DNA from 2 places in the Staphylococcus sp. MSU001 genome. Region 1 is predicted to be linked to the other one. Evidence: riboswitches for the same ligand, from Rfam matches in the RefSeq annotation. Region 1 holds a riboswitch; the other holds the start of a gene.
What was found. Region 1 has a riboswitch for lysine ahead of ACVBFA_RS03370 (amino acid permease). Riboswitches for the same ligand answer to the same signal wherever they lie in the genome.
Positions count from the first base shown of each region.

Region 1 (4,451 bases):
AAATTCCTCCTTAGATGATCTCTATCGTATATATTCGTTTAAAATCTTATTTTTTGTATGCTAATAATTGTTTAACACGTTTCATATCACTTTTAGAAACTAACTTAGCTTTACGTAATTGACGTTTTTGTTTAGTATTTTTATTTGCGAATAAGTGAGATGTGAAAGCTCTAGAACGTTTTAATTGACCTGAACCAGTTCTTTTAACACGTTTAGCTGCTCCACGGTGAGTTTTCATTTTAGGCATGATTCATTTCCTCCTATAATTTAACGTTTATTTTTCGTTGATAGGCGCTAACATAATAAACATTTGACGCCCTTCCATTTTAGGCTTTTGTTCAACAGTTGCAATATCTTTACATTCATCTGCAAATTTTTCTAACACACGTTGACCAATTTCTTTATGTGTAATCGCACGACCTCTGAAACGAATTGAAACTTTACATTTATCGCCTTTAGATAAGAACTTACGTCCATTTTTCAACTTAGTTTGAAAATCATGTTCTTCAATAGTTGGGCTTAAACGTAATTCTTTAACATTAATGACTTTTTGTTTCTTCTTCATTTCTTTTTCTTTTTTCTGCTGTTCGAATTTATATTTACCATAATCCATTATTCTCGCAACAGGTGGTTTTGCATTTGGTGCTACAACAACTAAATCTAAATCAACACGTTCAGCCATTTCTAAAGCTTCACGTTTAGATTTAACACCAATTTGTTCACCATCTTGGCCTATTAAGCGTAGTTCTTTTGCACGAATTTTCTCATTAATTTGAGTTTGATCTTTTGCTATGGTTGACACCTCCCAGAAATTTACGAAATTGTTCCAAGCAAAAAGAAGAGCGAGTATAAATACCCGCTCTTCTTAGACACAATAAATGTGTAACATGATTGACCTGCCAACTGCATTAGCGTCGCCACAGGTGAGAAGCGGGTGCTTCTACTTGGTTCGTTTCGTATTCAACGTTAATAATCATATCAATATTTATTGTTTAAGTCAAACCTTTTTTAATTATTTTTATGGTGTCTTATTTCTTCCATCGAAACATCTTGCCTTAAGTCAACTTTGTTTAGAGGAATCTTTTTAGTTTTATATCTAAATTTATGGTAAAAGAAGAAAATTAAGAATACAGGAATTCCCATGTAAGTTATAAAAAATCTATTCATATCAAAGTTACCTGTTTTAATAAAATCTACATCTTGTCCAATGATAACTATTACACATAAAACACCTGCAAAAATCGGACCAAATGGGAATAACTTCGCTTTATATTTTAATTTTGATTTATCATAATTTTGTTTATCAAATGCGCGTCTAAATCTAAAGTGACTGATTGCTATACCAACCCAAGCAATAAAACCAGTCATCCCACTAGCAGCTACAATGTATTCATATGCATCTCCACTTAAATGTTGCAAAGCAAAAATAAGAATGACTAGTATTCCAGTAGCAATTAAAGATACATATGGTACCCCATTTTTATTTGTTTTTCCAAAAGAATTATAAGCTAATTTATCTCTACTCATTGAATATAACATTCTTGTTGAAGCATACATTCCAGAGTTACCTGCTGATAATACACTTGTTAATATAACAGCATTCATAAATGAAGCAGCAAATGCTAGTCCAGCGTTCTTAAATACTAATGTAAAAGGTGAAGTAGCTATACTATCACCACCGCCCATTAACGCCTTACTATCATATGGAATCAACATACCAATAATGAAAATAGCTAGAATGTAAAATAAAAGTATACGCCAAAATACCTGTTTAATCGCTTTTGGAACTGCCCTTTCTGGATTTTCAGATTCACCTGCTGTAATACCAATAAGTTCAGTTCCTTGGAATGAGAAGCCTGCGACTAGAAATACACCGAGAATTGATAGCAAGCTGCCACCTAAATTCCCACCTAGTATTGGCCCATCTCCTTTTGTAAACGTATCAAATCCTACAAATTCTCCACCCATAATTCCTAAAATAGTTAAGATACCAATTCCTATAAATATGATGACTGTAACTACTTTGATAAGTGCGAACCAATATTCACTCTCTCCATATACTCTAACAGATAAAGAATTAAGCGCGAAAATAATAATAAGGAAGATACAACTCCAGACCCAAGCTGGTATACCTTGCATAGGGGACCAATATTGTATAACTTGCGCTGCAATAGTAACATCAGCTGCTACTGTAATCACCCAGTTAAACCAATAATTCCATCCTAAAGCAAATCCTAGTGAAGGATCAACAAAGCGTGTAGCATAAGTACTAAATGAACCTGACACAGGCAAATATGTCGCCATCTCCCCTAACGACGTCATTAGAAAAAACACCATCGCTCCAATAACTGCATAGGCAATCAAAGCGCCCAATGCACCTGCGTCATGTATAGCTCCACCAGAAGTCATGAATAGACCAGTTCCTATACATCCCCCAATGGCAATCATTGAAATATGTCTATCTTTTAACCCTCTTTGAACACCGTCAATTTGTTTATTATTCTTATTCATAGAAGCTCCCTTTCCTTCATAAGTAGAGGCTAACTTGTTACCACATCAATGCATATCATTGTTGTAGATAAATTTGGTATAGATGATATAAAAGTGAAATGATATTAATATCATTTTACTTTTATATCACTTATCTTTATATCTGTATCAATAATGTGAAAAGTGGTTACATACCTTTAAGATATGCAACCACTTAAGTTTATCTATATAAGGTAGCACATCACATAAAGTGACAGTACAACTTCTATTCGAAAGTTGTCCCAACAATGCTAACTTATGGAATTAACATCATTTCGGCATTATTACCTTTCGCTTATTCAACACTTGTCCCATACGACTTCTGATAAGTTAGTCATTAATAATGCAACCTCTAACTCTATTTATTATATTAATTTGTAATATACATGATATCCTTTATATTTTCAAGTTTATCTATGCTTTTTTAAACGGATTTCATCAATAACATTCCAAATAAATTCATCTTTTTCAACTGATTCTTGTTTTTCAGAACCATATTTTCTTACATTTACTTCTTGATTCTCTACTTCTTTGTCACCTACAACAATCTGATAAGGTATTTTTTTCATTTGAGCTTCACGAATTTTATATCCCATTTTTTCATTACGATCATCAATTTCAACGCGAACACCTTGCGATTTTAGTTCATCTTGTAAAAGTCTAGCATAATCATAATGTAAATCTACATTTACAGGAATAATTTCAACTTGCATTGGCGCCAACCAAGTTGGAAATGCACCTTTTGTTTCTTCAGTTAAAAATGCAACAAAACGTTCCATAGTAGAAACTACACCACGGTGTATAACTACAGGACGATGTTGTTCTCCATCTTGACCAATGTACGTTAAGTCAAAACGTTCTGGTAAAAGAAAATCAAGTTGTGCTGTTGATAAAGTTTCTTCTTTTCCCATTGCTGTTTTTACTTGAACATCTAACTTAGGCCCATAGAATGCTGCCTCACCAATGGCTTCTTCGTATGTTAAACCTAATTCATCTGATGCTTCTTTAAGCATTGATTCAGCTTTTTCCCACATTTCATCATCATCAAAATACTTGTGTTTATCTTCAGGATCTCTATAACTCAATCTGAAGCGATAATCTTCAAAACCAAAATCTTTGTATACATCTTGAATCATATTAACTACACGTTTAAATTCTTCCTTAATTTGGTCAGGTCTAACAAAAATATGCGAATCATTCAATGTCATTCCTCGAACGCGTTGTAAACCTGATACTGCACCACTTGCTTCGTAACGATGCATAGTACCCAATTCAGCAATACGTATAGGCAATTCGCGATAAGAATGGGGTTTATTTTTATAAATCATCATATGATGTGGACAGTTCATTGGTCTTAAGACCATAGCTTCGTCTTCATCTAACTTCATTGCTGGGAACATATCTTCTTGATAATGATCCCAGTGACCAGATGTTTTATATAAATCAACATTGGCTAATACTGGTGTGTAAACATGATCGTATCCCATACTTACTTCTTTATCGACAATATAACGTTCTATTTCCCTACGTATTGTAGCACCATTCGGTAACCATAACGGTAAACCAGCACCAACGAGTTGATTATTTGTAAACAATTCTAAATCTTTACCAATTTTACGATGATCACGCTCACGACGTTCTTCCAACATTTTTAGATGTGCTTTCAAATCTTTTTTGTCAAAGAAGGCTGTACCATAAATTCGTTGTAACATTTTATTATCACTATTTCCACGCCAATAAGCACCAGCTGTAGATAATAGTTTGAACTCTTTAATTTTAGAAGTTGAAGGTACATGTACGCCTCGACAAAGATCAGTAAATTCACCTTGTGTATAAAGTGTTACACTCTCATCATCAGGAATTGCATCAATAAGTTCTAATTTATAAGGATCATCCTTAAAGAAGTCTTTTGCTTCTTCTTT
Region 1 covers NZ_JBRIKK010000005.1:5,348-9,798, forward strand. Annotated here, with positions in the region: gene rpmI (50S ribosomal protein L35) at 47-247, opposite strand; gene infC (translation initiation factor IF-3) at 275-802, opposite strand; ribosomal protein L20 leader region at 829-952, opposite strand; gene ACVBFA_RS03370 (amino acid permease) at 1,009-2,511, opposite strand; lysine riboswitch at 2,717-2,892, opposite strand; gene thrS (threonine--tRNA ligase) at 2,940-4,451, opposite strand, start outside.

Region 2 (4,451 bases), on a different contig from region 1:
ATCCTGACGTTCTTTTACTAGATGAGCCTACCAATGGTTTAGATATACCAGCAATAAGTTGGTTAGAAGACTTTTTAATTAATTTTGAAAATACTGTCATTGTCGTTTCGCATGACCGTCACTTCTTAAATAATGTTTGTACTCATATAGCTGATTTAGACTTTGGCAAAATTAAACTTTATGTTGGTAACTATGATTTCTGGTATCAATCAAGTCAATTAGCACAAAAAATGGCACAAGAACAAAATAAGAAAAAAGAAGAAAAAATGAAAGAGTTACAAGATTTCATCGCACGCTTCTCAGCAAATGCTTCTAAATCTAAACAGGCAACAAGTCGTAAGAAACAATTAGAAAAAATTGAATTAGACGATATCCAGCCATCATCTCGTAGATACCCTTACGTGAAATTTACCCCTGAACGTGAAATTGGAAATGATTTACTTACAGTAGAAAATCTTTCTAAAACAATTGACGGCGAAAAGGTACTAGACAATGTTTCATTCACTATGAATCCTAATGATAAAGCTATTTTAGTTGGTGATAGCGAAATTGCTAAAACAACATTGTTAAAAATTTTAGCTGGAGAAATGGAACCAGATGAAGGTACATTTAAATGGGGCGTAACGACATCTTTAAGTTACTTCCCTAAAGATAACTCTGAATTCTTTGATGATGTCGATATGAATCTAGTTGAATGGTTACGTCAATACGCCCCAGAAGACGAACAAACTGAAACATTTTTACGTGGTTTCTTAGGACGCATGTTATTTAGTGGTGAGGAAGTTAAGAAAAAAGCAAGCGTGCTTTCAGGTGGAGAAAAAGTACGTTGCATGTTAAGTAAAATGATGCTATCAAGTGCTAATGTACTTTTACTTGACGAGCCAACAAACCATTTAGATTTGGAAAGTATCACTGCTGTAAATGATGGATTAAAATCATTTAAAGGTTCTATCATCTTCACTTCTTATGATTTTGAATTTATTAATACAATCGCAAATCGAGTGATTGACTTGAATCAAGCTGGTGCCCTTTCTAAAGAAGTACCTTATGAGGAATACTTACAAGAAATTGGCGTATTACAAAATAATTAATAATTGTTTTAACATTTATACAAGAGTCCGGGACATTTATCAAAGTCTCAGACTCTTTGTTTATATCATTTAATCTTTATTCGGTTGTTATGGGTATTAGATTAATATTGTTATCGTTTCAGTTATAAACTTTTAATATTGATCAAAAATTAAAAATACATACTTTTAAATACTAATACTTAAAAATCTAGATAAGGTGTTTAATTTGTAATAAGCGTATTAAATTTATAAAAATTACTTATCATGTGAATTCACACGTAAATTTTCAGTATATTTTTAAAAATCTAAAATATTGGTTTACATAGATATATTGTCTATGTATAATGAAAACATATCAATTGAATAAGATTTTGATGAGGCGCATCAATCATGAGTAAACTTTAGATAATTTGTCTGCTAACAATTATAGAGTTAAAAGGGTGAGATGCCGAAATGATTCATAATAGCAGTTATGAATCGTTGGACTTAATGGTTAAGAGCTATAAGTTTGTCATTATTATTAAATAATGGAGTGCATCACTTGTACATAAATGTAGAACAAGTTCGGCATTCCGAACTTGTTCTTTTTTATACTGTGTATGTCTCCTCTAATTATAGGAGGACTGAAATTGAATAGAAGCGTTTTAAAATTTGGCGGTTCTTCCGTCAGTGATTTTAAAAAAATAAAAAATATCGCTGAAATGCTTAAAACACGCATTGAAGATGGTGAGGAATTAATCGTTGTTGTTAGTGCTATGGGTAAGACAACTGATCAATTGATGAATAATGTATCAAGTCTTACTTCTACCCCTAAAGATCAAGAACTCGCATTGCTATTAACAACTGGTGAACAACAAACGGTTTCTTACCTTTCTATGGTACTTAATGACATAGGTGTAAATGCTAAAGCAATGACAGGTTATCAAGCTGGCATTAAGACTGTAGGACATCACTTAAAAAGTAAAATAGCAGAAATTAATCCCAATATTTTTGATGAGGCTTTTAAAGATCATGACATTTTAGTTGTAGCTGGATTTCAAGGTATAAACGATGATTTCGAACTTACTACACTTGGACGAGGTGGTTCTGATACTACAGCTGTAGCTTTAGCAGCAAGCAATCAGATACCTTGTGAAATTTATACTGACGTTGATGGTGTGTATGCAACAGATCCTAGAATACTAAATGAAGCGAAGCGTTTAGAATATGTCTCTTATGAGGAAATGATGGAAATGAGTGCGCTTGGTGCAGGTGTACTTGAAACGAGAAGTGTTGAATTAGCCAAGAATTATGATATTCCTCTTTACTTAGGAAGAACTTTATCAAATATGAAAGGAACATGGATTATGTCTAAAAGTGATTTATTAGAAAAAAAAGCAGTAACTGGTGTTGCATTGGATACACACATGATGCACGTCACGATAAGTTATCCCCTACCGGATAATCAGTTACTAACACAATTGTTTACCGCATTGGAAGAAGAATCTGTAAATGTTGATATGATTTCTCAAATTGTAAATTTAGAAGGTTTACAATTATCTTTTTCAATTAAAGATAGTGATGCACATCAAATTTCTTCAATTCTGGAAAATTTATCAATACACTTCTCAGCACTTGATTATAAAATTAATGAAGCATATGTCAAAATATCTTTAATTGGATCAGGTATGAGAGATATGTCAGGAGTAGCATCAAAAGCTTTTATGACGCTTATCAATTCAGATATTCCATTTTATCAAACGACGACATCGGAAATTAGCATATCTTATGTAATAGACGAAGAAAATGGTGAAAAAGCAGTAGAAGAATTGTATCATGCCTTCGAAATTTAGCATTCATGTGATATATTTATTATAAATTTTCTAAAAATTACTAATATTAAGAATGGAGTGACTATTTATTATGACAAGATTAGCAGTAGCTGGAGCAACAGGATTAGTTGGAACAAAAATGTTAGAGACACTAGATCGAAAACAAATACCTTTTGATGAATTAGTATTATTTTCTTCTGCTCGCTCAGCAGGAAAAAAAGTTGAATTTCAAGGACAATCGTATACTGTTCAAGAATTAACTGATGAAGCAGCAAGTGAACATTTTGATTATGTTTTAATGAGTGCGGGAGGTAGCACAAGTGAGCACTTTGCCCCACTATTTGAGGCGGCTGGAGCCATTGTTATTGATAATTCAAGTCAATGGAGAATGGCTGAAGATGTCGATTTAATTGTTCCAGAAGTGAATGAGCCTCAATTTACACGTGGTATTATTGCCAATCCAAATTGCTCTACAATTCAATCAGTTGTACCTCTTAAAATTTTGCAAGATGCATATGGATTAAAACGTGTCGCTTATACGACTTATCAAGCTGTATCAGGTTCTGGTGTTAAAGGTAAAAGAGATTTAACTGAAGGCGCTAATGGAAAAGAACCTGAAGCATATCCCTATCCAATTTACAATAATGTATTACCACATATAGATGTTTTTCTTGAAAATGGGTATACAAAAGAAGAACAAAAAATGATTGATGAAACGAAAAAAATTCTTAACGACCAAAACTTAAAAGTAACTGCCACATGTGTACGTGTACCAGTACAAGATAGTCACAGTATTGAAATCGATGTGACTTTAAATCAAGATACTACAGTTAAAGAGATACAAGAATTATTTGCACAAGATCAACGTGTTGTTCTTGTAGATAATCCAAGTAAAAATGAATATCCATTAGCCATTCATTCTACTGGCAAAGATGAAGTATTTGTAGGACGTATTCGCCGAGATGACTCTCTTGAAAATACATTTCACGTATGGTGTACCTCTGATAATTTACTCAAAGGCGCAGCATTAAATGCAGTTCAAGTATTAGAACAAATTTTAACTTTGAAAGGGGCAAGATAATATGACACACATGTTTGAAGGCGTTGGTGTAGCATTAGCGACTCCTTTTACCAATAATGAGGTTGATTTCGACGCATTAGAAAGACATGTTCAATTTCTTTTAGATAACAATATCCAAGCAATTATAGTGAATGGCACTACAGCAGAAAGTCCTACATTAACTGACGAAGAAAAAGAGAAAGTATTGGCAACAGTAGTTAAACTCGTAAATCATAACGTTCCTGTTATTGCGGGTACTGGCACTAATAATACGTATAAATCAATTCAAGCTTCAATACGTGCGAAAGAAATTGGTGCAGATGCAGTCATGTTAATTACGCCCTATTACAACAAAACGAATCAGCGTGGTTTAATTCAACATTTTGAGACAATCGCAAATGAAGTGAAATTACCAGTAATTCTTTACAATGTGCCCTCACGAACAAACATGACGATAGAGCCAGAAACAGTTGAAATTCTCAGTCATAATCCATATATCGTTGCTTTAAA
Region 2 covers NZ_JBRIKK010000001.1:213,914-218,364, reverse strand. Annotated here, with positions in the region: gene ACVBFA_RS00950 (ABC-F family ATP-binding cassette domain-containing protein) at 1-1,091, shown strand, start outside; lysine riboswitch at 1,437-1,616, shown strand; gene ACVBFA_RS00945 (aspartate kinase) at 1,670-2,902, shown strand; gene ACVBFA_RS00940 (aspartate-semialdehyde dehydrogenase) at 2,973-3,962, shown strand; gene dapA (4-hydroxy-tetrahydrodipicolinate synthase) at 3,964-4,451, shown strand, end outside.
Region 2: linked by a shared signal. The riboswitch ahead of ACVBFA_RS00945 (aspartate kinase) and the one ahead of ACVBFA_RS03370 (amino acid permease) in region 1 are both predicted to bind lysine.